3 linked regions of the Methylicorpusculum oleiharenae genome follow. The protein of the gene in region 3 interacts with the protein of the main gene of each other region in a pairwise test. Links are inferred from orthologs where the notes say so. Each region holds a gene or a part of one and is shown on either strand. Other genes may lie near its edges. The genes, in order: nth, groL and aceE.

The links.
Region 1: the proteins of aceE (region 3) and nth interact in binary tests that used the Escherichia coli proteins (3 or more experiments, as listed by UniProt). The link is inferred for Methylicorpusculum oleiharenae from one-to-one orthologs.
Region 2: the proteins of aceE (region 3) and groL interact in binary tests that used the Escherichia coli proteins (3 or more experiments, as listed by UniProt). The link is inferred for Methylicorpusculum oleiharenae from one-to-one orthologs.

What each region holds. Positions count from the first base shown.
Region 1 is NZ_WUTY02000001.1:1,310,341-1,320,033, reverse strand. The notes cover bases 4,004-7,003. They hold nth (endonuclease III), read right to left. Parts: upstream 5,822-7,003; coding sequence 5,186-5,821; downstream 4,004-5,185. Other genes in these bases: rsxG (electron transport complex subunit RsxG), read right to left, coding at 6,507-7,003; GO003_RS06065 (electron transport complex subunit E), read right to left, coding at 5,818-6,507; GO003_RS06075 (hypothetical protein), read right to left, coding at 4,622-5,011; GO003_RS06080 (HvfB family MNIO-type RiPP peptide maturase), read right to left, coding at 4,004-4,402. Also shown: GO003_RS06100 (beta-class carbonic anhydrase), read left to right, coding at 1-319; hemL (glutamate-1-semialdehyde 2,1-aminomutase), read right to left, coding at 607-1,887; GO003_RS06090 (hypothetical protein), read left to right, coding at 2,255-2,713; GO003_RS06085 (HvfC family RiPP maturation protein), read right to left, coding at 2,809-3,618; more of GO003_RS06080, read right to left, coding at 3,551-4,003; more of rsxG, read right to left, coding at 7,004-7,145; electron transport complex subunit RsxD, read right to left, coding at 7,142-8,173; electron transport complex subunit RsxC, read right to left, coding at 8,170-9,657; electron transport complex subunit RsxB, read right to left, coding at 9,650-9,693. UniProt on the Escherichia coli protein: DNA repair enzyme that has both DNA N-glycosylase activity and AP-lyase activity. The DNA N-glycosylase activity releases various damaged pyrimidines from DNA by cleaving the N-glycosidic bond, leaving an AP (apurinic/apyrimidinic) site.
Region 2 is NZ_WUTY02000001.1:1,346,179-1,355,708, reverse strand. The notes cover bases 6,694-9,530. They hold groL (chaperonin GroEL), read right to left. Parts: upstream 9,023-9,530; coding sequence 7,364-9,022; downstream 6,694-7,363. Other genes in these bases: GO003_RS06240 (HesA/MoeB/ThiF family protein), read left to right, coding at 9,511-9,530; groES (co-chaperone GroES), read right to left, coding at 9,079-9,366; GO003_RS06255 (methyltransferase domain-containing protein), read right to left, coding at 6,694-7,265. Also shown: GO003_RS06285 (DUF1631 family protein), read right to left, coding at 1-1,871; GO003_RS06280 (hypothetical protein), read left to right, coding at 2,251-3,657; GO003_RS06275 (copper resistance protein NlpE), read left to right, coding at 3,986-4,522; GO003_RS06270 (nuclear transport factor 2 family protein), read left to right, coding at 4,682-5,161; GO003_RS06265 (FKBP-type peptidyl-prolyl cis-trans isomerase), read right to left, coding at 5,410-5,889; transcription elongation factor GreB, read left to right, coding at 5,985-6,482; more of GO003_RS06255, read right to left, coding at 6,498-6,693.
Region 3 is NZ_WUTY02000001.1:2,763,042-2,772,948, forward strand. Bases 3,824-7,037 are described here. They hold aceE (pyruvate dehydrogenase (acetyl-transferring), homodimeric type), read right to left. Parts: upstream 6,703-7,037; coding sequence 4,024-6,702; downstream 3,824-4,023. Other genes in these bases: aceF (dihydrolipoyllysine-residue acetyltransferase), read right to left, coding at 3,824-4,009; gltA (citrate synthase), read right to left, coding at 6,877-7,037. In the rest of the region: aqpZ (aquaporin Z), read right to left, coding at 1-161; purN (phosphoribosylglycinamide formyltransferase), read right to left, coding at 590-1,165; lpdA (dihydrolipoyl dehydrogenase), read right to left, coding at 1,178-2,611; more of aceF, read right to left, coding at 2,705-3,823; more of gltA, read right to left, coding at 7,038-8,175; GO003_RS12530 (bifunctional 4-hydroxy-2-oxoglutarate aldolase/2-dehydro-3-deoxy-phosphogluconate aldolase), read right to left, coding at 8,335-8,979; edd (phosphogluconate dehydratase), read right to left, coding at 9,185-9,907. UniProt on the Escherichia coli protein: Component of the pyruvate dehydrogenase (PDH) complex, that catalyzes the overall conversion of pyruvate to acetyl-CoA and CO(2).

The sequences.
Region 1 (9,693 bases), 1.5 Mb from region 3 along the record:
TGTTATCCATCACACTGATTGCGGCATGGAACTTTTCACCAACGACATCATGGGCGACCTTTTGGCCAGCAGCTTAAAAACCGCATCCATTGATAAAAACGGCTGGCATGACTGCTGCGAGGGCCCTGGTTGCACCGATGGTAAATACATCAACTGGTTAACCATCAAAGAACAGGCGCAAAGCGTTACCGAAGATGTCATCAGAATAAAAAACAACCCGCTGGTTCCCAAAGACATACCCATTTACGGATATGTCTATGACGTTAAAAGCGGCAAATTAATTGAAGTACCTGAAGCAACAGCGGCAGGTCAAGTTTAGCCTTGAGACTAAAATGATCAACCATAGCCATTGGAGCAAAAACATTACAAAATGCGCCAGACACACACGGCAAATGTTTTTTATTGTGCGAATGGCACGCGTTTACTTTAAAACCAGGTAAGCGCGCAACCTGGACTACAACGCCTTAGCGATATAAATGTCTGAGCATTTGTGAATATAATGTAGTGGGTCAAACTTGTTAGTTTTAATAAACAGGAATGATCCGCTACTCATTTCGCCATATAAAGCACTTTGATCTTTTGGTAAAAGTCGTGAAGCTAATTTCCTTATAATTTCCGCATAACCTCTTCGGCAATATCCAGCGTCCTGTCTATCACTTCGTCCGTATGAGCCGCTGAGACAAAGCCCGCTTCGAAAGCAGAAGGCGCCAAATAAACGCCATGATCCAGCATTGCATGAAAAAACCTTTTAAAAAGACCCTGATCGCACTTCATCACTTGCGCAAAGGTTGACACTTCCGGTTGACCGGTAAAGAACAATCCGAACATACCTCCGACGCTATTCGTCGTCAACGCTATCCCCGCACTTGCTGCTCGCGCCTTCATTCCTTGGGTAAGCTTTTCTGTTTTTTGCGTCAACTCTTCAAAAAAGCCCGGAACCGAGATTAACTCCAGCGTTTTTAATCCAGCGGCCATAGCCACCGGGTTTCCAGACAATGTTCCGGCTTGATAAACAGGCCCCGAAGGCGCTAGACAGGCCATGATTTCCCGTTTTCCACCGAACGCACCGACGGGCATCCCGCCACCGATGACTTTGCCCAGCGTCGTTAGATCCGGGGTAACACGGTAATAACCTTGAGCGCCCTGCAAACTGACTCTGAAACCGGTCATCACTTCATCGAAAATCAACACAGCTCCCGATTGATCGCACACGTCCCTAAGCGTCTCAAGAAATCCCGGCTGCGGCGGAATGCAATTCATATTACCGGCAACCGGCTCGACAATGATACAGGCGATTTGATCACCTATTTTTGCAAAGGTATCCCGCACTGATTGGGCATCGTTATAACTGAGCGTAATGGTATCTTCAGCCACTGACGCAGGAACCCCTGGCGAGCTTGGCACCCCAAAAGTCAACGCGCCGGATCCTGCTTTCACCAGCAGCGAATCGGAGTGACCATGATAACAACCTTCAAATTTAACAATTTTGTTACGCTGCGTATAACCTCTGGCCAAACGAATCGCACTCATCGTCGCCTCGGTTCCTGAACTCACCATTCTGACCATGTCAATGGAAGGCAATAGCTCACAGACCCTGGCCGCCATTGTTGTTTCAATTTCAGTAGGCGCACCAAAACTCAGGCCTTTTTCAGCCGCCTGCTTAACGGCTGCTATCACTTCCGGATGAGCATGCCCTAAAATCATAGGCCCCCAAGAGCCGACATAATCGATATATTGTTTACCTGCTGCATCAAAAATGAAAGGCCCTTTCGCATGATCGATAAAAACAGGCTCGCCGCCCACACCGCTGAATGAACGCACTGGAGAATTAACTCCGCCGGGAATGACTTGTTTAGCAGCTGCAAAAAGCTCTTTTGAATCTGTCATAGTTAAATTAAGGTTAAATAGTAAAAGGTTAAAGTAAAATCACTGGAAAACGCAAGCCAACCAGAAAAAGTCAGCAATTCCCAGTTTGATGATAAAAAAGGGTAGGCGTAAGCTTTGCGAGAATGTCGGCAGCAGGGCTTCTTGCCGTCAAGCCCCTCAATGATGTGCCTACGTCTTTCCTCACAAGGCTTACGCCTACCCTCAATGCCACATTAAAAGTTCAAACTGGGAATTGCTGAGGAAAAGACAGCGCAGACGGCCTGCCGTTGCATTTTAATCATCCTCAACTCTTTGTAGAATGAGGTCTTATAAAATGATAAAGTCCGCTGTTATTTCTACAACGCACCTGAATGTTTTTGGCATCCTTATGAAAACAATTACTCTTATAAAAAAAGTCAGTTTCTTCTCCCTGCTTTTGGTTACCCTTGCCGCTTTTGTTACCGGCTGTTCGGAAGACAAAAAAACCGAACCGTCCAAGCCCGCACCACAAGCCCAAGGTCACACTCAACATTCTTTTGATCATGCGCACGGATCGGAAGTCAGCGACCTGGAAAAACATAAATTCGAGCATGATTTCGCTGACCAGTGCGTAGAGCGCGAAATCAAAAACTCTAAAAACAAAGACGTTGATAGAGAGCGTTTTACCAAACCGTGTCTCTGTATCGCTACGTATCTGATGAAAGATCTGACTGCGAAGGAATCCGAATTATTTTTGGTTGAACATAAGAATACTCAATCTCTAAGAATCAAATTCGAAAGCGCGGCTTATCATTGTTTACAGGAAAAAGTACAACCGAAGTCACCGATGATATTCGGTAAACATTAATTTAATCGACTTGATGACTCTGATGGCGGGCCATAGATATTAAGGCATCAGAGTCTTTCTAATTGATTAAGCCCAAGCCAATCAATAAGGACTGATCAGTAAATAATACCTTTTTGAAATAACTCAAGGCAGACGGCCGCCCCATGAGTCAAGAACGCATCTTCATCCGTTGCCGCAGATTCTTTCGCCAATACCGATAACTGATCCTTCAACAGGTCACCTTTTTCTTCCTGAATGTATTCCAGTAAACGATAGGTCAGCGGCGTGATTTGGATAAAACCGACTTCGAATTCACTGTTGCGATAAACCACTAAAAAAGTGGGATCGGCGGGCATTAGCTCAGGGATGTTAGAAGGAGAAATCTGATGAACAGGGTACAAATAAACCAAAGGCCAGGCTAAACACGATAAAGACACTTGCGAATTTAACAGGTCGTCTTGGTGTAGCACGGAAACCGGACAAGTCTCTTTTGCAATGGTCAATGCCATTTCAACCCATTCATAATGAGCCAACTCCAACATGAACGGCAAATCAGCAGGATTTTTTCTTTCGTTTTGAAGATAAGCAAGAAACTCTTCGGGGATTTCCGAGAAATGGGGGGTGGCACATCCGTGACCAGCAAAAAAATCCTGCACTAATGACAGCCAATCAGACTCGCTGAGTAATGACTTTAAAACGGGAAAGTTACTCGCCAGAAACCCTTCTATATTATTGAAAAAAAGCTCCCTGTACATGAGCATACGCTCGATTTTGACATCACCCGGAGGAAGATGGTTATCAGGATCCCGGATATAATCAGCGAATTGTTGTTGTCTGGCTTTAAGATCCACGCTCATTTCAGGCTGTCTGAAGTTGATGCTGCTGTGCCCAGGCGTTTTGAATTGCCCTGATGGTTGCCACTTCATTCAATAATTCCGGCATCGGCGGGATATTAAAATCTCGTTCCAGCAAGGTGGGAAACACACCAAACAATTCATAGGCTTTACCCAACAACTGCCAGACCGGATCAATTACGGCCGCACCATGGGTATCCACCAAAAAGTCGTGATCCTCAACATAATGGCCGGCAATGTGCGCATAGGCAATTCGGTCCGAAGGGATGGCTCTCAAAAAACTTTCAGCATCGTAGCCGTGATTGACACTGTTGACATAAATATTATTCAAATCCAGCAAAATGTCACAATCGGCTTCTTCGACAACCCTGTTAAAAAAATCGATTTCAGACATCTCCTGACCGGGAGCGGCATAATAAGAAACATTTTCAACGGCTATTTTCTGTTCAAGAATGTCCTGTACACGTTTTATACGCGAGGCGACATGGTGGACCGCTTCATCGGTAAACGGTATAGGCATCAAGTCATATAAGTGGCCACCTTGGCTGCAATAGCTTAAATGCTCGCTATAGAAACTGATGCCGTGTTCGGCCATAAACTGCTTCAGATCACGAACAAAAACTTCATCCAGGGCATCGGTGCTGCCTAGCGAGAGAGAGAGCCCATGACAAACAAATTTAAACCGTTCGGTCATGGACCGGAATTGTTTGGCTAATTTGCCGCCCAGAGTGATCCAGTTTTCCGGCGCAACTTCATAAAAGCCTATTTCAGAGGGAGGATTTTCTGCTATTTCAGCCAGAAATGCTCTTCTCAGACCTAGACCGGCACCCGATACTGGAAATTGTCTGGTGATCATATTGCACTAAATCTTGGAAAATAAGTAGCTACTCGCCCGCTTGGAATAGAGGGTGTCGGTCATTGATTGAAAAGACTTCTGCAACAGGGCATTATTCATGCGTCCTTTGAAATCAAATACCTACACCCTATAAACTGGGGAGAGTGAGCAGATACGAAAATAATTTGTAAGGAGAGCTTGTTGGCAACTCTCCTTAACATTAAAGCACTGGATATCTGATTATTGTCCAGCCGCCTTATCTTTTTTGACAGTGTCGCCGCAGCTGCCTTCCTTACCTTTCATCATATCGCCGCAGGTTCCTTCCATGCCTTTTTTCATTTTATCGCCATCCATCATCGCGCCACATTTGCCTTCGCCGCATGCCGCTTCTTTTGCTTTTGTTTCAGCTGCTTTTTCGGTTTTCTTACCGGCACAAGCGCCTTCGGGTGTTTTTGGTTTTTCCATTTTCATCCCTTCGCCGCATGCCATTTCTGCAACTTGCATATAACCTGAAGAAAGTTCTTGTGCACCAAATGGATTGGCTTCTGCATGAACAGCTGTCATAGCCAGACTAGAAATTACAGCGGAACCTAACGCAGCGGCTAAAGGTGATTTAGTATTTTTTTTCATAGTGTATATCTCGGTGTGTTTTGTTGTAGATAAGCCAATCGGCTCTGAATCAGATATTAGTGTGACCTCATGAACCGGCAATGAACATGCGGCTGTTTCGATAATCCGTATGTGTGACCCTGCTGACTAATAAGAGTTCCTGAAAAGCCATCGGATTCGCGCGTAACAATACCATTAATCAGGCGTTTTTTCCTCAAATTCACACAGATCCGCAATGACGCAGCTCTGGCACCTTGGCTTACGAGCGGCGCAGGTATAGCGCCCATGGAGAATTAACAGATGATGCGCATCTTTTTTATGCTTATCTGAAACCCATTTTTCAAGCCCTTTTTCAACCTCAAGCACCGTTTTACCCGGCGCAATTTTCGTTCGATTGGAAACGCGAAAAATGTGCGTATCTACGGCAATAGTTTTATGGCCAAAAGCGGTATTGAGAACAACATTGGCCGTTTTTCTACCCACACCCGGCAAGGCCTCTAATTCGACACGCGTTTCCGGCACGGAGCCATGATGTTGATCAATTAACTGCTGACATAACTGGATGATATTGCGAGCTTTACTGTTGAACAAACCAATGGTTTTAATAAAATTTTTGAGACCCTCCTCACCTAAAGCCAGAATAGCTTCAGGTGAATTCGCGACAGCAAATAACTTTAATGTGGCCTTGTTCACGCTTTTATCTGTTGCCTGCGCCGACAAGACCACTGCGATCAACAGTTCAAAAGGTGTCGCATAGACCAGTTCTGTCGTCGGTTCGGGTATTGCTTCAGCTAACCTGTCGAAAATGGCCTGACGTTTTATCTTGTTCAAGATTCAGCGATCACCTGAACCGGAATCGCTTCAATGGCCGGTTTTCTTTGCTTGAATTTAGCGTCGATGACATTCTTCAAAGCAATTAAAAAACCCAAACCGATAAAAGCGCCAGGAGGCAATATAGCCAGCAGAACACCGGAATAATCATCAATCACAATGATTTTCCACTCTTTTGCAGCTGGTCCAAACATCAAATCGGCACCGGCTAAAAACGTTCCGGAGCCGATAATCTCTCTTAAACTGCCCAACAAAGTCAGGGCAAACGTAAAACCAAGGCCTATAAACAAGCCGTCCATCATGGCTTTTGGAACGCTATGCTTGGAAGCAAAAGCCTCTGCTCGGCCAATGACGGAGCAATTGGTCACAATCAATGAAATAAAAATACCCAGAATTTTATAAAGATCAAAAAACCACGCGTTCATTGCCAATTCGATAATCGTAACCACGCACGCAATCACCAAGACAAAAATCGGCAATCGAACTTCCGAAGGCGTAATTTTGCGTATCAATGATATTGCACTCCCCGTCAACATCAGCGTTAATGCGGTCGCCAGACCCAGACCCAAGCCATTGATCACCGTATTGCTTACGGCCAGCAAGGGGCATAAGCCCAACAAGGCGACAAATGCCTGATTGTTAAACCACAACCCTTCTTTAGCTATTTTGCTGTATTCGGAAAACATTAGTCTTTACCTGCCGTTTCGGATAAAGAAAATATCTTTTCTTTATTTTGTTTAAAATACTGCAGCGTCAGCTTGACTCTGTTGACTACCGCCCTGGGCGTGATGGTGGCACCTGCAAATTGATCAAACACGCCACCATCTCTTTTTACTGCCCATTCCTGGTCAGTAAGATTGATTAACGATTTGCCGCTAAATGACAAAATCCAGTCGCTTCGTGATGATTCTATTTTATCACCCAGTCCGGGGGTTTCTTTATGCCCCACGACTCTTACACCGGAGAGGGTTCCATCCTCTAAAACGCCGACCAGCAATTTTATATCGCCGCTATAACCATCCGGAGCAATCGCGGTAATGACTGCAGCAATAGGCTGGCCATTTTTTCTAGCCCGGTAAATGGCCGTAGGCGTTTTAAGGTGCGCATTAAGATCGCTTACCATTATGTGGTCAGCAACAATATCATTGTCGTACAAGTTCTCCGGCACCAGTTGCTTAAGACCCTGCAACAACGATTGCCTTTCGTTCATCGCGATTTTATCTTCTGTAGCACTGGATATCAGTGCAACCAGTCCCAAACCAAGAATTGAAAATGCACCAAGCGCTACCGCTGAAATGACGATTTTATTCAGTGTTTCATTCATGCCCGGTGTCCGAATACGCGAGGTTTAGTGAAATAATCCAGCGCTGGGGCAGCAAGATTGGCCAGCAACACCGAGAAGGCAACCGCATCCGGATACCCGCCCCAGACCCTGATGATATAAACCAGCACACCGATCATCATCCCGTAAATCAAGCGGCCTTTTACAGTGGTCGCCGCAGTGACAGGATCTGTCGCGATAAAAAAGGCACCCAGCATGGTCGCCCCCGCAAACAGATGAAACACCGGAGGCGCATACAGCTGCGCATCAATCAGATAGCAAATTCCGGAAATTACCGAGATGCCTAAAATAAGCCCGACCGGTATATGCCAATTTATGATTTTACGTACCATTAACCAAAGCCCGCCCAACAGATAAGCCAGGGACACCCACTCCCATCCTTTTCCCGCCAAATAGCCGAATACAGCACCCGATTGAGCTTCCAATACCGTTTTTTGTAAACTCAACTGGGTTTTTAATGCATCCAAAGGCGTCGCCATGGTTAAAGCATCATAATCGGCATTCTCTGGGATCCGCTCAAAGAATATCAGTTGAGCAATATCCTGAAAATTCAGCGTCATAGTGCCCAGCCCTGCCACTGCTGGCCAGGAGGTCATCGGCAGAGGAAAAGAAACCAATAAAAACACATACCCGACCATCGCCGGATTAAACGGGTTATAACCTAAGCCCCCGTATAAATGCTTGGCAATGACAATGGCAAACAGGATGCCGGTCACCGTCACCCACCAAGGCGCAATAGCCGGTAAGGAAATAGCCAAAAGCACCGCCGTTACAACTGCACTCAAGTCTTTAAGACTGACCCACACCGGCCGCCCTCGCACCAACAGAACCAACGACTCGGCCATCAAAGCGGTAATAACAGCCAGAACCACATTAATCAGAACGCCCAGACCAAAAAACCAGACCAGGGCAATAACACCCGGAACCAGAGCAACAATGACCTCAAACATGACACGGGTGACGCTGTTGACCGGTTGCACATGCGGCGATAACGCCGTGGAAAACTTCATTGAGTCACTCCCTCTTTCTCTGCATTGGCTTGCTTAACTTTTGCTAAAGCTTCTTTTTTCAATCTGGCACGCTCGGCTTTTTCAGCCTGCTCTTTGGCTTTGCGTTCCAGATGCATGTCATGGCGCCGCTTGGCAACAGCAGCCTTTTCAGCCTCTTTAGCTTTGGCAATCACTTTACTTTTTGCAGACCGGTAATATTGCACCAGAGGAATATGACTCGGGCAAACCACTTCACAGCAGCCGCATTCAATACAATCAAACAAACTGAATTCTTTACACTTGTCTAGGTTACCGGCACGGCTATGCCAATACAATTGCTGCGGGAGCAAATCTACAGGGCAGGCTTTGGCGCAATCGCCACAACGAATACAGGGCATGGCCTGCTTGCCGGTGTTAATATCGGCAGCGGTTCCGGCTAATATACAATTGGTCGCCTTGACGACAGCAATTTCGTCATCGGGTAAGGCGAAGCCCATCATCGGCCCGCCCATGATCAAGCGTTCGACATGCTCAGTGTAGCCGCCACATTGCTCGATGAGTTCGCTGATCGGCGTACCGATGCGGACATACCTGTTTTGCGGCTCTTTTACTCCACGGCCGGTGACGGTTATCACTCGCTCGGTCAGCGGCTTTCCATTACAAACCGCATCATAAACCGCCGATGCTGTACCGACATTCACGCATAACACACCGATGTCGGCAGGAATCCCTCCTGAGGGTGTTTCCTTACCCGTCACAACCTTGATCAGCTGTTTCTCTCCACCGGTAGGATAAATAGCCGGCACCTGAACAACGATTATGCGCGGGTCATTTAACGCAGCGACTACCTGGGTAAGCCGGGCATAAGCACGCTTCATATGATCTTCGATAGCGACGATACAGCGCTCTATATGAAGTGAATGCAGCAAAATCTGGGCTCCGACAAGCACCGACTCCGGTTGATTCTGCATCAGGCAATCATCACAGGTAATGTAAGGCTCACATTCCGCACCGTTTAAAAGCAAGGTATCGAGCTTTCTTTGCGGACCGGGATTGAGTTTTATCGACGTGGGAAAAGCAGCACCGCCCAAGCCGACGATACCGGCATTTTTAATCGCCGTGCGGATTGACGCAGGGTCCTGGCTCCTGAAATCGGCAACTCCTTGAGTTACCAGACTTTCATCCAAGCCATCGGTGGCGATGACGATACAAAGATCAGCCATTCCGGAAGGATGGGGTATCAAGCGCTCTTCAATAGCCTCTATCACGCCGGAACTGGCCGCATGAACGGGTGTTGCAAGCGGATGATCGGAATAAGCGATGACTTGCCCCCGCAACACCCGCTCCCCCACCTGAATCTTGGGATCTACAGTAACGCCTTGCCGCTGCATCAACGGATAAACCAGCTTTTTAGGAATGCTTGCCTGACGCAAAGGCGCCTGATTGGATAATTCCTTGTTGTTGGGCAGGTGCAATCCGCCATGAAATCGCGCTAAGTTAAGCATATTTTCTTTCCGGCTCCGGCCACTGCCAAGTACTGA
Region 2 (9,530 bases), 1.4 Mb from region 3 along the record:
ATCAAAACACAATTAGGAATTAATTTTCCGGCAATGCGCTTATCAACTTCATGCTGAACATGGCGCCTTGCCATCTCCAGTAGCTGCTGCCCTTCGTAAGGTTCGATTATTCTTTTGATAGTCAGATCTGACGATTTTTTGACCTGCTTTGTCACCTCTTGTAGCTCTTGCTCCACTTCTGCAAATATCGACGAATTAGTGCTCGCCTCCTGAAGTATTCGTAAGACCAGTTTGTCCAGCGTGTTTTTTACAGGCGTTCTTTTGATGACTCGATTCTCTTTTACTGCCGATTCCAAAGACGCTAATTGATTGAGTATGTTTCTGATAGGGTGCGAGTCCGCACTTAAAAAGTGGTTACCTTGCAGCGTTTGTTCGAGAAGCGATAGCTGCATACGTTCCATGTAAGCTTTGATTTCAGAGGAAATAGACACGTCATTGAATAAGGTATCGAAAAACTTTTCATAAACCTCGATATTATGGACATCGTGCTTAGAAAAAAACGCAGGTATTCCGGTAGTATCGTTTAACTTATCTCGAATGAGTGTGTGCAGTAAACTGCTTGTAACGGGCTCATTCCTGTCACCTACAGCTGTAGTTTTATACATTTTCGAAATCATCGCGATGACTTCTTCGGCGGAAAAACCCCCTTGAGACGCTGCGTTCCGAATTGATGATGTAGTTCCTGAATGAGGCTGGTTTTGGTTTAATAGGCCCGGCAACGTTTTGGACATTTCAACTGTTGCCGGCTTTTTTAGATCAGCATCTTCTTTAACAGCAAACGTTTTAACCAGCGTCCTGGCGATGTTGGTATCAAACTTAAAGACCGGATCTCCCAAATAACCATGGTCGATCGCGATCTGTTCAGGTTGCTTGACAATTTTGGCGGGCGCAGGCTTGGGAGCACTCAGTTTGGATAACAGATGCTCAAAATGCTCGTACAACGCCTCCAAATCCTTCGTTAATACTTTTTCAAACGCTGAATAAAGTGTTTGATTAATCGTGATTTCTAAATTTAATTGCAGGATAAGTTCGCGAAAGTGATCACATAAGGCATCCGGGCTGATTGGGTTTTTAACATCATGGGCCCAATGGCCAAATAACCGTTTCAATTGGTTGTTTATCTGATTAAGTGGATATTCAAAATGTTTTGTTAACCGTCTGATAGACGCCGACAGATTTAACCAATCTTCAAAATCATCCATTTCAACCAAAGAAAGCTTTTCCATAGTACCGGCATTTAACCTGTTTTCCTGAATGCTGGAACCGGTCATGCTGTCGACACCCAAAAAAACCGAATTACAAAATTCACTGGTAATTGAATCGTAATTAAATTTGAGCGTTGTTATCAAATCCTCAAGTGCTGAAGTAGAGATTTTATGAACCGATTTTTTAAAGTCCTCATCCAGTCTCTCAAAAAAATTGTTGAGCAACCCAACCAACTCTTTATCAAGCCAAATTTTTATTTGTTTTAAGTTATCCTGGTGCGGGTCTGCTTCGGTTGGCTCAATGTCATGTTGAGCTGTTCTGCCGGACACCTTAAAAACCTCATTTTTTAAGGCATTAAAAATTTCCTGGGGCATGTTTTTAATGAAAACACCGATGCCTTTGGAACTTGCGTGCATTACTTTGACTTCAAGTTGAAATTGCCGTGCATCGGACTCTCTATGCAACGAGAAACGAAGCTGGACTTTTTTGTTAGCCGAAAATTGTACTATCTGGCTTGATGGTTTAAGGCCTAATAAAAATCCCGAACTGCAAAAATCTTGGACTTCGCAAGAGAAATTTTGCCCATTATTCAAAACCAGTGTGGCGTCTAATTTGATCGCGTAACGAATGTGGCGACGACGTTTTGTAGGGCATCTAGAAGCCATGGTAAAAGTAAAATATTGGCAGCATGGTCATAAAATACGGAGTTGTCATATCAATAATAAATATAGTTTGGAAAAAATCAGATCTGATAAATTTTGATAAATTAACCCGTAATTTCTAAAAGCAATGTCTACTTCAACTTTTTTTGAGTGGGATGAGTGCTTTTAGATATCATTGCGGTGCTTAAGTTAAATCAATCTTATTGGGCAGACCAAAATTAGAGATTCCATGATTTCGGCACCGCCTGTACAGTCAAAACCTACGGCCTAGAATGATGTTAAACTGCTTTTCGATGCTTCCCAAACCCTGAATGGGATAGACATTTACCAGCAGAAGGCAATGTGGCTATTTATCAGAAATCACTTTGGGAGTTGATTCTTCATGCGCGGCGAGCTTAAGCCTTACTGTCCCAATAACCCTCAATGGGCATCTAAAGTCATTCTGCTTCTGGCGCTAACATTAAGTGCTAGCGGTTGCAATTTAATCAGAAGCACACTGGAATTGCCGGAAAAAGGCCTCTTCTCCCTATTTGCTATTAATCAGGGAAATGACGCACCCGATCCTGTTGAACTGCAATCCGAGTTACTCCGCTTTGCAGATAATGCCATAGAAGCGCTTAATAACGCTGCGCGTAATCTTCAGCGGGAAGACGATTCGGCGCCTAAAAAACTCAACCAGCTTAAACGACGCATCGCTATTACCACCGATTTATTAGCCATCGCCACAGGGGCCAACAGTTATGCCAATCTCCTCGACATGGTCATCTTTGCCAGCTTAAACCGGATGAATTTTGAAGACTTCTGGGCGCCCAAGTTCTCCGACGAATCAGCTGAACCTTATCGACACGCATCCGAGCAGGTGGAGAAAGAAATTTGGCGCATTGCCGAGACGGCGCTGAAAAAAGAACAGGTCACTGAACTGCGTGCCGCCATTCTTGACTGGCACAAGCAACACCCAGATGCTCGCTCCCCCAGAGATCTAGGTTCGCTGGGCTTCGCGTCCGAAATTTCGCAAATGAACCGCGGCCCCAAGGCAGGCATTACCAGCAGTGTGTTCAACCTGCTCTCCATTGACCCATTGGCAGGTCTGGACCCCGCTACTCGAGAACTGGCTAGCTCTCGCCTATTCGCAGAGAGAGGCCTGTTTCTGGCCAGACATATGCCGACGTTGATCCGCTGGGAAACCGAATTACTGATCATCCAAACGGTGGAAATGCCTCAGATGGAAAAACTGCTGACCAGTACGGCTCAAGCGGCCGAATCGGCAGACCGGTTAAGTCAAACAGCAGAAAGCCTGCCCGGCCTCATCAGCAATGAACGTCAGCAGATCGTTCAAGCGTTGAACGAACAACAACCCGGCCTCGTCAGTCTCGCCGCACAGACCGAAAGCGCTCTTAGTGCAGGCAAACAGATGTCCGATGCGTCAAAAGCAGCCCTGGAGTCTTTTCAAGGTGTCGTACAGCAACTCCAATCCCGCCCATCAAACCCGGACGCAGAGCCCTTTCGCATCAACGAATACACGGCAGCCGCTGCCCAGATCAACGCTACTGCACTTGATTTGGTGAAATTGCTGCAAACCGTTGATCAAACCCTGGCTACCGGTAAATTTGACGAACTCTCGGCTCGAGTAGACTCGCTAACCCGCCAAACTCAGGCTAGCGGCAAAGAGTTAGTGGATTATACATTCAAGCAGATCTTGTTCCTGGGTTTGATACTGATGGGTTCCGCTTGTGGAATGGTTCTGGCTTCAGCATTGGTTTTTTGGCGATTGAAAAAGAAATTTGCCTGAGCTTTCGTCAAATGACGTTTAAGCAGAAACACTGTAACCTTACTTTAGCCAATTGGATCCCTGTAGATCTTTAAACAAAAAGTTCCTGACCTGACATTACCGGCATTTGCAGCCATCAAAAATTCTACCCCTCCCCTATTGAAAAATTATGATGAATTTTTGCCGCTTTAATCGATCATTTCCATAAACATAAAAAATTAATTATTCATAAAAAACAGAACTTTAGGATTTAAGACAGGTTAATTCAGGTCTTCTTTTTTGGCAAATCGAATATATCTGGTAAATTCGCGAATACAACAACCCAATTTTTATTTTCCGGAAACTCATCATGCTAGCAATAAAAAAACAATTAAAACAGAATCTGGCTTTGTTTCTATTTAGCAGTCTGCTCCCTGCTATTCCTGCATTTGCGGCGACCGACCTCGAAGCTCAAGAAAGTTTCCTCAGAATGCGAGCGAAGAGCCAACAGACTGAAGCAGGCCATGCAGGACATGAAACCCCTATTGATAAAAGCATGGACTTTCATGGCGTTTTCTACGGATTTCTTCCTTGTAAAGATTGCCCGGGAATAAAAGCGACGCTATCTTTAAAACAAAAAAACAATTATCTGCTGGTGACTCAGCCTGCAAGAGAGTCCTCAAGGGAGTTTTATGAAAAAGGGAAATACACCTGGGATGAAGAGAGTCATACCGTTGTTTTAACACCCAAAAAAGGCGGGCAAAGCACGCGGCATTATCGAATTGAAAATGAAGGCACGCTCATTCAGATTAATGAAGACGGATCAATGATATCGAATGATGATGAGGACAGCTACGTTTTGAAACGAAGTGATATGGTTAAGTCACGAGAAGTGCATTTTCACTGACAGGAACGGAAGTTACAAACTGAGGCTCATTTTTTGTCCATCCACTTTGAAGATGGACAAAAAATCAATCCGTTGCCTTGGTTATAACATTTACGCTGCTCAAGAAAACCTATAAATGTTCATATCCTTAAACTCAACAAGATTAACAGGGAGTTTTCAATGAACACGACGCTTGAATCACGACCTCCGTTTCCGCCCTTCACACGCGAAACTGCAGTTGAGAAGGTCCGCATGGCTGAAGACGGTTGGAATAATCGCACTCCTGAAAAAGTTGCTTTAGCCTATACGACCGACAGCCAATGGCGAAATCGGGCTGAATTTCCCGTGGGGCGGGAACAAATCATCGACTTCCTGAAACGCAAATGGGCCACCGAATACGAATACCGGTTAATCAAAGAACTGTGGGCTTTTGAGGGTAACCGTATCGCCGTCCGGTTTGCATACGAATGGCGCAATGAAAATAATGAATGGTTTCGGTCTTACGGCAACGAGAACTGGGAATTTGATGAATACGGCTTAATGCGTCAGCGTTATGCGAGTATCAACGACCTACCTATCAAAGAGTCGGACCGCAAATTTCATTGGCCTCAAGGCCGTCGCCCTGAGAATCATCCAGGATTGAGCGATCTTGGACTCTAAAAACCTGTTTCATACAATTTACCGTTCAACTTTTAAAAGCAGCAATTACCGGTTTGATGATAAAAAGGGTAGGTTTAAGCTTTTCGCAGCCCAACAGCAAGCGGATGATCAATCGTCGGGTTGGCTATCGCCGCCAACCGCAACTTACGTTCAGGTCTGACCGATCATTCTTATTGCTAACGTGTTTGAATGTTCATTTGGCGTTGCCGCCCTAAAATCAGCGGGTGATTTTAGGGCAATAGCGGTTATTAATGACTGCATCCGGCACCATGCACGTGGCCGTGAGCCAATTCGTCCATTGTCGCTTCTCTAATATCAGTTATTTCCACGTCGAAAAATAATTTCATACCGGCCAGTGGATGATTGCCATCGATGGTAACATCATCACCTTCGACATTAATGACCGTCACGACACCGGGTCCTGAACTGACATCGGCATGGAACTGCATCCCGACTTCTATCACATCGATTCCTTCAAACATCTGACGCGGAATCACTTGAACCATGTCTTCATCGTAATCACCGTAAGCTTCTGATGGCTCTATTTCGACATTTAACTTATCGCCAACGGCTTTACCAAGCAGGGCTTGTTCCAGTCCGGGAATGATACTGCCCTGTCCATGCAGATAAACCAGCGCATCGCTGCCAATTGAACTATCCAGCGTTTCACCGGCGTCATTGGTCAATGTGTAATGAATAGAAACAGCCATATTTTCAGCTACTTGCATGAGGGGAACCTACTGTTGATAATTTAAGAAACGGCTATGATATAAAATAAAGCTTCTGTTGTCTGAAAATATTAAAAACCGGAATATAAAATCGCATGAGCCGCTGGAAACCACCCCAAGCCAAATCATCCCCGTATATCACCCAAGCCGGTTATCAAGTGCTGGAAAATGAATTACGGGGCTTATGGGACAAACGCAAGGACGTCACCGCCGCTCTGTCCGCCGCTGCCGCAGAAGGTGACCGATCGGAAAATGCCGAATATATTTATCGCAAAAAAGAATTACGCGGTATAGACCGGCGCATTCATTACTTGCAAAAGCGTTTGCCCTCGCTTACCGTCGTCACCCAAGCCCCTTCAGATCAGGATAAGATTTTTTTCGGGGCCTGGGTGACACTGGAAAATGAATCCGGTGAGCCGGTCACTTATCGAATCGTGGGGGCGGATGAACTTAACCCTGCGAAGAACTATATCAGTCTGGATTCTCCTCTCGCCAAGGTGTTGCTGAAAAAAACCTATGACGATGAAGTGACGATTGTTATCGAACAAAAACCGGTTCGGTATACGGTGCTCGATATTGCTTATAGTCAGTAAACCGGAACTGCTTGCTTACGCTCGCTGGACAACCAGATGCACATAGCGTCCCATGTCGCGGAATGTGGGTAGCCGGCAATAACGGCTTTCCAGCTCAAACAGTTCGTCAGCGTTGCTCTGCGCCAAGGTCTCGTGATTCAGATAATCATGAAAAACGCGTAACCCGGTATGAGTGATGATCTTAAAATGATTGTTTTCAAGGAACTCTATAACAGCATGCGGGTATTGCGGGTTGGGCGGGGTCATTTTGGAGCCTTTCCCCAGATAACTGTCGTCCAATACGTTTTTCCAGCGCCAGCCGCCTTTTAAAACGTTGCCGAAAACCATGGCATTCCGATTGTAAAACAACAAGGACAGGTGCCCGCCCGGTTTCACCTGCTCAATAACTGTTTGCAAGGTCGGCATAGGATTAGCAAGCCATTCGAGAACCGCATGAAACAAGATCAAATCATACTGTGGAAGCTTTAAAGCTAGATTTTGAGCTGAATCCAGATAAAACTCGGCGGTCACCTCTTCATTGATAAAAGCTTCTCTGGCGCGTTCAAGCATTTTTTCCGACAGATCGCAAAGCGTCAGATGATGCCCTCTTTTCGCCAACCAGAGACTGATTTGGGCAAAACCACACCCAGCATCCCATACCGTCAGTGCATCAGCGGCATCGTAAAAAGGCGTCAGATCTTCTTTTAATAGTTTCAGCCGCCATTCCCCTTTCGCGGTTTGGTAAATTTTGCGGTCGAATTTATCGATGAGCTGATCGAAATTCCGATCGTTAGCTTGAGTCATCTGTCATCGCGCGTGTTAAATAAAAATTATGCTCATAAAAAAGCCCCGGCTGAATCCAGCCGGGGCTTTGGTCAAGCGTAAAGAGCTTGGGTCAGCAATTACATCATGCCGCCCATGCCACCCATTCCGCCCATACCACCCATGCCGCCCATATCAGGACCGCCATGAGCTTTGTCGTCGCTTGGAGCGTCAGCGACCATAACTTCAGTTGTGATCATTAAACCAGCAACTGATGCTGCGTTTTGCAGAGCAAAACGAGTTACTTTTGCAGGATCCAGGATACCCATTTCGATCATATCGCCATAGACGCCTGTTGCGGCATTGTAACCGAAGTTACCAGTACCTTTAGCCACTTCATTCAGGACAACTGAAGATTCGTCTCCAGCATTTTTGACGATTTGACGCAATGGCTCTTCCATAGCACGACGCAGGATGTTGATACCCACATCTTGATCGTGATTGATACCTTTCAAGCCATCCAACGCTTTTAAAGCACGAATCAGAGCTGTTCCGCCGCCTGCGACTACGCCTTCCTCAACCGCTGCACGGGTTGAGTGTAATGCGTCTTCAACGCGAGCTTTTTTCTCTTTCATTTCAACTTCAGTCGCTGCGCCAACCTTGATTACCGCAACACCGCCAGCCAGTTTAGCCAGACGCTCTTGCAGTTTTTCCTTGTCATAATCAGATGTTGCGTCTTCAGCTTGTTTGCGAATTTGCGCAACACGGCTTTTGATGCTTTCTTCAGTACCTGCGCCATCGATAATAGTGGTGTTTTCTTTGGTAACTTGTACTTTTTTCGCAGTTCCCAATAACTCCAATCCGGCTTTTTCAAGGCTCAGGCCGACTTCTTCAGAAATTACAGTACCACCGGTCAATATAGCAACATCTTCCAACATGGCTTTACGACGGTCACCGAATCCTGGCGCTTTAACCGCAGCCACTTTTACGATACCGCGCAAGTTGTTGACAACCAGCGTAGCTAAAGCTTCGCCTTCAACATCTTCAGCAACAATCAATAGTGGACGGCCTGATTTGGCAACGCCTTCCAATATCGGTAATAAATCACGGATGTTGGAGATTTTTTTGTCGTACAGCAGGATAAAGGGGCTTTCCAGCTCAGAACTCATGCTGTCTTGATTGTTGATGAAGTAAGGCGACAGATAACCACGGTCAAACTGCATACCTTCAACAACGTCCAATTGGTTTTCTAAACCTGAACCTTCTTCAACAGTGATAACGCCTTCTTTACCGACTTTTTCCATCGCTTCTGCGATGATTTGACCGACTGACTCATCAGAGTTAGCAGAGATCGTGCCTACTTGAGCAATCGCTTTGCTGTCTGTACACGGTGTTGCAGCCGCTTCGATAGACTTGACGGCTACTTCAACCGCTTTATCAATACCGCGTTTTAAATCCATAGGATTCATGCCGGCAGCAACTGCTTTCAGGCCTTCGTTTAAAATTGATTGGGCTAAAACCGTTGCAGTTGTTGTTCCATCACCAGCAACATCGGAAGTTTTAGACGCCACTTCCTTAACCATTTGGGCGCCCATGTTTTCGAATTTGTCTTTTAATTCTATTTCTTTTGCGACCGATACACCGTCTTTAGTAATCGTAGGTGCGCCGTAGCTTTTATCTAAAACCGCATTACGGCCTTTAGGACCTAAAGTTACTTTTACTGCGTTTGCAAGAATGTTAACGCCTTGCACCATTAATGTACGCGCATCACTGCCGAATTTTACGTCTTTTGCTGCCATCTTAATTCCTAATCTATTGAATGTTATATGTTTATGATAAATCCAGTGTGTTGGACTTAACCCAAAATACCCATGATGTCGTCTTCGCGCATGATGATCAGTTCTTCGCCATCAACTTTGACTTCATTACCGGAATATTTACCAAACAACACCTTATCGCCAACCTTAACTTCCAAAGCGCGAACGGTACCGTTATCCAGCGCTTTACCTTGGCCTACGGCTAACACTTCGCCTTGGCTTGGTTTTTCAGCGGCTGAACCGGGCAGAACTATGCCGCCAGCGGTTGTCGTTTCCTCTTCAACACGTTTAACAACTACTCTGTCGTGTAAAGGACGTATTTTCATCAATATCTCCTGAAAAAATTAAAACAAAGGTAAAAAAAGGATTATTAGCACTCGCTATTAATGAGTGCTAATAATAATCAGGTTTTGCAGTCTGTCAAGTTCTTTGGCATCATAACTTTTAAAATTACATCAACTAAACAACTTATGAATGACGATCAACTCCT
Region 3 (9,907 bases):
TAAGCCATCGTCAAGACGGTCAAGCCGAAAGCGAATGAAACACCCATAAGTCCGATGCCCACTTCAGGAAAAGCAGCTGCAAGGACTGCGCTGCCGCAACCCCCTAATACCAACCAGAATGTGCCGATAAATTCTGCGCCTAATTTTTTTGAAAGTGCCATTATTTGTTCCCCTAAAATGTTAGTAATTGTTTTTCTTATGGTTTACTAAGCAAATATGTTAACTACTCTTTTTGCATCCTCCTTCACACTTTTTTAATAAATTGGTTGCAATTTATCAGAGTTTAAAATGAGCATCTAGTCATTTGTAAACTTGATTTTATTTTGATTTGTTTTTTGCGCCTGAGCATAGGCGGCAGAAGGGATTACGCTAGGCGCAAAGACAAAAAATTAAATACCTGGACCGGTAAAGACACAAATTGTTGCGTCTTTACCTATCGATCATTCCGGGCTGAAGGAGATGGTGGGTAAAAAGTTAAGCAAAAATCGAATCCCTAGCCATTACAAGTACAGTCATTTGACAAGTGATAAGACGTTGACTTGACTCAAGCAGATACAAGCTGGCAAGGTTGGGCTGGATGAAGTAAAGGTTAGCGGGGGGCAATGTCTTTCAATACTTTGATGTAGAGTTCAGCTTCGATGGCCCGAACTCGCTGACCCAGCGTCTCAATCGTATCACCAGGAAAAACGGGCACTTCTTCCTGTAATAATACGGGGCCTTCATCGTAGGCGCCGTTCACCCAGTGAACAGACGCGCCTGAAACCCCATCTCCGGACTGTAAAACCGAAGCGTGAACATAGTCTCCGTATTTACCTTGCCCACCGTGTTTTGGTAGCAGGGAAGGGTGTATGTTCAGGATTTTGTCAGCAAACGTCGACAAGGTCAGCGGGCCGATTTTTTTCATGTAACCGGATAACACGACCAGGTCAGTGCGGGATTCAACTAAACAGTCCCTGATTGCCTGATCTTCATTATCCGGATGGGTTTTGGCGCTGATATGGTGAACTGTAATCTGATTATCGATGCACCATGGGTAAATGGGGGCATCTTTATTATTGGTAATAAGGATGCCGATTTCATACCCGGCTAATTCGCCTTGACGGATCGCTGTTACTATTTGCCTGGCTGAACTGCCTCCATGGGAAGCGAGAAAACTTAATTTCATATCAGAGGCCGATCAACGCTTCTTACCGAGGTAAAGGTCGGTAATGGTGCCTGTGACTACTTCGGTTGCAAACGCTAAAGTCTCGGAAAGCGTGGGGTGAGGGTGAATGGATAAAGCGATATCTTCAGCATCGGCACCCATTTCCAAAGCCAGGACGGCTTCGGCGATCAGATCGCCTGCATGCGGACCGACAATGCCCGCGCCAATGATACGCCCGGTTCCTTTTTCGCAAAGCACTTTGGTCATGCCTTCACTGCGGCCCATACTCAATGAGCGTCCGCTGGCAGCCCAAGGGAATACGCCTTTATCATATTCTATGCCTTGTTCTTTGGCTTGGTTTTCGGACAGCCCCATCCACGCAACTTCAGGATCCGTATAAGCTACAGAAGGAATGGTCATGGCATCGAACGCCGCTTTGTGTCCGGCAATAACTTCGGCAGCGATTTTGCCTTCGTAGACTGCTTTATGAGCGAGCATGGGATTGCCGACGATATCGCCGATCGCGAAAATATGGGGAAGATTCGTGCGTTGCTGTTTATCGACCGGAATGAAGCCTTGTTCATTGACTTCTATACCCGCGTTTTCAGCACCGATTTTTTTGCCGTTAGGCCTTCTACCTACTGCCACCAGCACCGCGTTGAAAACTTCTGTTTCTGGTGCTTTGCTACCTTCGAAAGAGACTTTCAGGCCTTCTTCCTGAGATTCAATTGCTGTGACGCGTGTTTCCAGCCAAATATTGTCGTATTGTTTTTTGATACGGTTTTGTAGAGGCCGGGTCAAGTCTTTATCACAGCCCGGAATGATTTGATCCATCAGTTCAACAATGCTGATTTTTGAGCCCAGGGCATGGTAAACCGTTGCCATTTCGAGGCCAATAATACCGCCGCCAACGATCAATAATTTTTCGGGAATAGTCTGCAGATTCAATGCATCAGTCGAATCCCAAAGACGAGGGTCATCATTAGGGAATACAGGTATTTTCGTAGGTTGAGAGCCGGCTGCGATGATGGCGTTATCAAAGCGAATTACGCGGGTTCCTTCAGCCGATTCCACCTGGACTTCATTGGCGGAGATAAAATGGCCCGAACCTTGTATTAGCGTAATCTTGCGTTGTTTGATCAGGCTGTCCAATCCTGTGTTGAGGCCCTTGGTGACACTTTCTTTCCAGCTTCTGATTTTGTCCAAATCCAGTTGCGGGTGGCCAAACTCGACGCCGTGATGAGCAAACTCCTGTGCCTCATGAATAATCTGCGCCATATGCAGCAAGGCCTTGGAAGGAATACAGCCGACATTGAGGCAGACGCCGCCCAGAACCGGATACCGTTCAACGAGGATAACTTGTTTACCCAGATCGGCCGCCCTGAAGGCTGCCGTATATCCGCCAGGGCCGCCGCCCAACACAAGCACTTCTGTTTGTTCATTAGGGGATGCTGCTTTATCGGTCATGAGGTGTTCCTATTTTGGTTCAATGCGATTGCAATCAGGCAGCCGCGTGTAAAACGAGGGGGTTGCGTCAATCAAAATTATTCAGATGATCACTCAGAGCATGAAACGCCTGATGTCACTCAATAGTTTACTTAGCGTGACCATAAACCGGGCGGCTTCTGCGCCATCAATGACGCGGTGGTCGTAGCTTAGATCCAGCGGCAGTATCAATCGCGGCACAAACTGTTTGCCATCCCATACCGGTTGCATTTTAGCCCGCGTGATGCCGAGAATGGCCACTTCAGGCGCATTGACTATGGGTGTGAAAGCCGTACCACCGATGCCGCCCAGGCTGGAAATAGTCATGCAGCCGCCTTGCATGTCTGTAGGTTTTAGTTTGCCTGCACGAGCTTTTTCGCTGAGTTCGGCCAGTTCGGACGACAATTCGAAAATGGATTTCTTGTCCACATCACGTAAAACAGGAACCACAAGGCCGTTTGGAGTATCGACAGCAATTCCGATATGACAGTATTTTTTGAAAATCAGGCTACCGGCATCTGCTGATAATGACGCGTTAAACTGGGGAAATTGCTTCATGACCGTGGCTAGCGCTTTGGTGATGAAAATCAGGCCTGTTAACTTGTTTTCCTTGTTTTCGCTATTGATTGATTTACGAAAGTCTTCCAGATCCGTGATATCCGCTTCATCATGATGGGTCACCATCGGCAGGTTTAGCCAGACTCGAGTCAGATTTTGTCCGGTCAGGCGTTTGATCTTGCTCAAAGGCAATGTTTCAATTTCACCGAACTGAGTAAAATCGACCGCTGGAATCGCGGGTATGCCCACTGTTCCGCCTTGAGGGGCGGTATTCAAGGTTTGTTTTACATACGATTTGATATCTTCCTTGAGGATACGGCCTTTTCGTCCTGTGCCCTTGGCGATTTTGTATAGATCAATACCCAGCTCCCTTGCAAATAATCGCACTGCTGGAGTTGCATGGGGTTTTGCCTGGCCGGTGGTATCGATCGAAACCGGTTGAAGGCTTGCAACCGGAGGCGCCGGAGCTGGTTTTGCCGGTTCAACTGCTGCTTCCGGGATCGGTGCTTCCGCAACCGATGCTACCGGGGCTTCGGCTTTTGGAGTCTGGGCCGGAATAACGGTCTCGGTTTTCAGACTCTCGCCGGGTTTGAATAAAGCAATGATGTGGCCTTGTGATATTTTATCGCCAACTTTGACTTTGACTTCTACAATGGTTCCTGCCTGAGTAGAGGGCAAATCCATCGTCGCCTTATCGCTTTCCATCACCGCCAGCGTCTGCTCAGGGGCGATACTATCGCCCGGCTTAATCAGAACTTCAACAACTTCGACCTCGGTCGCGCCGCCTAAATCGGGTACTTTAATTTCAATTAAATCACTCATTTGCCGGTTCCTTGTTATAAGCGCCAGGGTGCAGGGCTGTCTGGGTTGATGCCGTACTGGGTTATAGCGTTTTTAACTGTGGTCAATTCAATTTCTCCGGCATCAGCAAGGCTTTTTAATGCAGTTACCACAATATGATACCGGTTGACTTCAAAGAAACGGCGCAACGCTTCGCGGCTGTCGGATCTTCCAAAGCCATCCGTACCCAAGACTGTGTAAGGAGCTGAAATATATGGACGAATTTGATCGGCAAAAAGACGAATATAATCAGTTGCTGCAACAATAGGACCTTTGGCATTTTCCAGGCACTGTTTGACGTGGGGTTTGAGAGGGGTTTCAGTAGGATGCAGGCGATTCCAGCGATCACATGATTGACCATCTCTTGCTAATTCAGTAAAACTTGGACAACTCCATAAATCCGCTTCAACTTTCCAGTCCGCTTTAAGCAATTCCGCAGCTGCAACCACTTCTCTGAATATGGTTCCCGAACCCAGTAATTGAACGCGGGGTGCTTTGCTCTTGCCGCCTGGTTTGAACAAATACATACCTTTAAGAATATCCTGTTCGATACCTTGCGGCATCGCCGGATGTTCATAGTTTTCGTTCATGACCGTCAGGTAATAAAAGATATCTTCCTGTTCGGCGTACATCCTGCGCATACCGTCCTGAATAATGACGACGACTTCGTAGGCGTAAGTGGGGTCATAGGAAACGCAGTTCGGAACGGAGCTGGCAAAAATATGACTGTGTCCGTCTTCATGCTGTAAACCTTCTCCGTTTAAGGTTGTTCTGCCAGCGGTGCCGCCCAGCAGGAAACCGCGCGTGCGTTGATCGGCTGCTGCCCAGATCAAATCGCCTATCCGCTGGAATCCGAACATTGAATAAAAAATGAAAAACGGAATTAATGGAACATTGTGTGTCGAATAAGATGTACCGGCTGCAATCCAGTCACAGATTCCGCCCGCTTCATTGATGCCTTCCTGTAAAACCTGTCCGTGTTTGGATTCTTTGTAAAACATCAACTGATCGGCATCCTGCGGGGTATAAAGTTGACCGACCTGAGACCAGATGCCCAGTTGTCTGAACATGCCTTCCATACCAAAGGTGCGCGATTCGTCGGGCACGATCGGAACAATGCGGTTGCCGATGTTTTTGTCCTTGACCAGGATGTTTAGCATGCGCACAAAAGCCATGGTCGTGGAAATTTCTCGCCCTTCGCCGGTGCTTTCCAGCAAGGATTTAAAGGTATCCAGAACTGGAATTTCAAGCGGTGTGGACTTTGCTCTTCTGTTGGGCAGAAAGCCTCCAAGTTCTTCGCGGCGTTTACGCATATACGCCATTTCTTTGGAGTCTTCGGCAAATTTCAGATAAGGCAATTTTTCAAGATCTTCTTCATCAATGGGGAGTTCGTAACGTTCTCTGAAACGTTTTAACGAATCGCCGCTCATTTTCTTTTGTTGATGCGAGGTGTTTTGCGCTTCGCCCGATTCACCCATTGAATAGCCTTTGATGGTCTTGGCTAAAATGACGGTAGGTTGACCTTTATAATTTATAGCGGCATTAAATGCGGCATATATTTTCATCGGATCATGTCCGCCCCGATTGAGCTGCCAAATATCCAGATCGGATAAATCTGCGACCATCGCTTTCAGTTCAGGTGTATTGAAAAAATATTCGCGGACGTATGCGCCGTCTTTAGCTTTAAAAGTCTGGTAGTCACCGTCAACGCATTCCATCATGCGTTTGACCAGTAAGCCGTCCTTGTCTCTCGCGAAGAGCGAATCCCAATGGCGGCCCCATATGACTTTGATGACATTCCAGCCGGCGCCTCTAAACGTGCTTTCAAGTTCCTGAATAATTTTGCCGTTGCCTCGTACCGGTCCGTCCAGACGTTGCAGATTGCAATTGACGACAAAAATGAGATTATCGAGTTTTTCCCGTCCCGCCATGCCGATAGCGCCTAGCGATTCAGGTTCGTCAGTTTCGCCGTCTCCCAGGAAACTCCAGACCTTACGACCTTCGGTTTGGGCAAATCCGCGATCTTGCAGGTAGCGCATAAAACGAGCCTGATAAATCGACATAATGGGTCCCAGGCCCATCGAGACAGTTGGAAATTGCCAGAATTCGGGCATTAACCAGGGATGCGGATAAGAAGACAAGCCATTTCCATCAACTTCCTGCCGGAAACGATCCAATTGTTCTTCGTTTAGACGGCCCAGCAGATAAGCGCGGGCATAATCACCCGGTGCCGAATGCCCCTGGATATAGACAAGATCCCCGTCATTAGTCTCTGATGCACCCCGCCAAAAATGGTTGTGACCAATGTCATAAAGGGTTGCCGCCGATGCGAAACTGGCGATATGGCCGCCGACATTACTATATTTATTGGCTCTCAGTACCATCATCATGGCATTCCAGCGTATATAGGACCGGATCCGCCGCTCGATCGTTATGTCTCCGGGAAACTGTATTTGCTGGTCTAGGGAAATAGTATTGATGTAGGCGGTATTTGCGCTGAAAGGAATTTGTGACCCGGATTGGCGGGCTTTTGCCACTAATTTCTCAATGAGATATTGGGCTCTATCCTTGCCTTCATGTTCCAGAACCGCATCAAGTGCATCAATCCATTCCTGAGTTTCTACTGGATCAATATCTTCCTGTTCACTAACCGCAGGGATGGTGTTATTTGTCATTTATTTTTAGCTCCATCGTCAGACGCGATATCTGATTTTGTGTCAGAGTTTTATACTCCGCGCGGAGTATAGTTGTAAATTTTACGTGGTTAAATCGCAGCCGATTCTTATTGGTTTAGTTAAAAATAACATCAAAGAACCGGCAATGGTTTTTAAGCGCGATAGTATAAACCATTAACGCCCGCTAATGGCTATCACATCGCGTTTGGCGGGTCCTTTATACAATTGTCTCGGGCGGCCGATTTTTTGTTCTTTATCGGAAATCATTTCATCCCAGTGAGCAATCCAGCCTACGGATCTGGCCATTGCAAAGATAGCGGTGAACATGACTGTAGGTATGCCCAGCGCGCGCATCACAATGCCGGAATAGAAGTCGACATTAGGATACAGCTTCTTTTCAATGAAATAATCATCTTCCAGAGCAATGCGTTCCAGTTCAAGTGCGAGTTCAAACAGAGGATCATCGTGCAGTCCCAGTTCGGTAAGCACTTCATGACAGGTATTGCGCATCAGTTTGGCGCGCGGGTCATGGTTTTTATAAACGCGGTGGCCGAAGCCCATTAGCCGGAAAGGATCATTTTTATCCTTGGCGCGTTTTATGAATTCGCCAATTTTTGATTTATCACCGATTTCCTCGAGCATTCTCAAGACGGCTTCGTTCGCCCCGCCGTGAGCGGCACCCCATAAACAGGCAATACCGGAAGTGATGCAGGCGTAGGGATTGGCGCCGCTGGAACCCGCCAAACGGACCGTCGAGGTCGATGCGTTTTGTTCATGATCAGCATGAAGAATCATGATTCTGTCCATCGCTCTGACCAGAACAGGATTTTGAACATAATCCTCACAAGGCGTGGCATGCATCATGTGCATGAAGTTTTCAACGTAGCCCAAACGATTTTGTGGGTACATGAAAGGCATGCCGGTGCTGTAACGATGACTCATGGCAACGATGGTCGGCATTTTGGCAATCAATCGAATAGCCGATAAATTACGGTCAATCGGGCATCTGATATCCAGTTCATGATGGTAGAAAGCGGATAATGCACCCACGACCGCTACTATGGTTGCCATAGGGTGAGCATCACGTCTAAAGCCTTTGTAGAAGTTGGTCAGTTGGTCATGCACCATGGTGTGATACGTAACTTCCTTAACGAAGCCCTGCATTTCTCTACCGGTAGGTAACTCGCTTTTAAGCAGCAGGTAACACACTTCCAGAAAGTCACATTTTTCCGCGAGCTGTTCAATTGGGTAGCCCCGGTACAGCAGAACGCCTTGGTCGCCATCTATATAGGTGATGGTGGAACTGCAACTTGCGGTTGAAGTGAAGCCTGGGTCGTACGTGAACATACCGGTTTTTTGGCTTAGCGTTCGTATATCGATCACATCGGGCCCTATGGTTCCCGATAAAACGGGCAGTTCACAAGACGTTTTCGTGGTTTCGTTCTGTAAAATTACATGGTTATCATCAGTCATGGCATAGCCCTTCTGGTTAAGTATTCGTATGTCATCCGGCCCCGGTCGGTCTGACCGCGTTCGGATGAGTTATTACCCATTACATTTTGTTAGCTGAATAATTCCGTTTGATTCAAAGCGGGCGAGTAGTTACCAAAAATGTTTAATTCTCTGGAACTATTACACGGCATTTGCTATGGCTGTTTTAGCCAGTTCTGTTATTTTTTGCCAGTTTTTGGTAGAGACGGCTTCATCGGGCGCAAGCCAGGAACCGCCTACGCACGCTACATTGGGTAGTTTCAAATACTCGTTGTAGTTATCCGCCGATATGCCGCCGGTGGGGCAAAAAGTAGCAGCAGGAATAGGGCCAGCGATGCCTTTTAACATATTGACGCCGCCCGCTGCAGAAGCAGGGAAAAATTTGAAATGGTCCAGGCCATATTCCATGCCCATCATTAGTTCGGATAACGTTGAAATGCCGGGTATCAGCGCAATCCTGCTTTTACAGGCGGCTTCCAACAGTCGAGGCGTAAGTCCGGGGCTGATGGCAAATACGGCACCTGCCTCTTCAGCGGCGGCTAATTGTTCGGGAGTCAGAATAGTGCCTGCTCCGACAATGGCGTCTTTGACATGGGTGCTGATTTCCTTGATAGCCTCAAGTGCAACAGGTGTGCGCAGCGTAATTTCAAGCACTCTTATGCCGCCTGCGACCAGGGCTTTAGCCAGAGGAACGGCATCTTCCAGTTGTTTAATGACCATTACGGGCATTACCGGTCCGGCGCTAAGAACATCTTTAGGATTGATTTTCCAGTTAATTTGATTCATTCGGTTCCGTATTTCAGAAAGTTAAATTATTCAGTTCGCTGTGTTTGCAAAATGACGCAGCATCCTTCAATTTTGATTCATCAAGCCTTCAAAAAGAGCTATTCAAGCTTCCACTATCAGAAGATAAGTGGGGCGAGTAAAAGTTCATGTCGCCGGTATTATTAAGGCTTGGATTCTGTTCCATGAGTTTTTTTAGTTTCCTGAGTTAATCATTGAAAAATAAATTGCTGGCACCATTTTCCGCCGAAGTGGCATTTAGACGGAAACCGGCAAATAACTCGCGGCCCATGCCATGATGGTGATCTTTAGCAGAGTTGATAGCCGGTTTGCGAGCGTTGAATTCGGCTTTATCGATCAATACGTTGATTTCGCCTGTTTGCGTATTCAAATGGATGATATCTCCGTTCCTTACTTTCGCAAGAGGGCCGCCATCGGCACATTCCGGGCACATATGAATGGCTGAAGGTACCTTGCCGGATGCGCCTGACATTCTGCCGTCAGTGACCAAGGCAACCTTAAATCCTTTGTCCTGCAGTGAGCCCAAAGGCGGAGTCAGCTTATGCAATTCAGGCATGCCGTTTGATTTAGGACCTTGAAACCGGATGACCGCGATAAAGTCTTTCTCCAATTCGCCGCGTTTGAAAGCAGCCATCAGATCATCCTGATCATCAAATACCAAGGCTGGCGCTTCGACAATTTGATGTTCTTTGGCAACTGCGGAAATCTTTGAAATGCCTCGGCCCAAATTGCCGTGCATGACATGCAAGCCACCGCCTTCGGCAAAAGGACTGGCAACAGAGCTGATCACTTCAGGGTCTAAAGATGCTTTAGGGGAGGGTTCCCAAGTGAGTTTGCCATCAATCACTTTGGGCTCTTGCGTATAGTTACTCAAGCCGGGTTTATCAGCAATCGTGATGATGTCTTCATG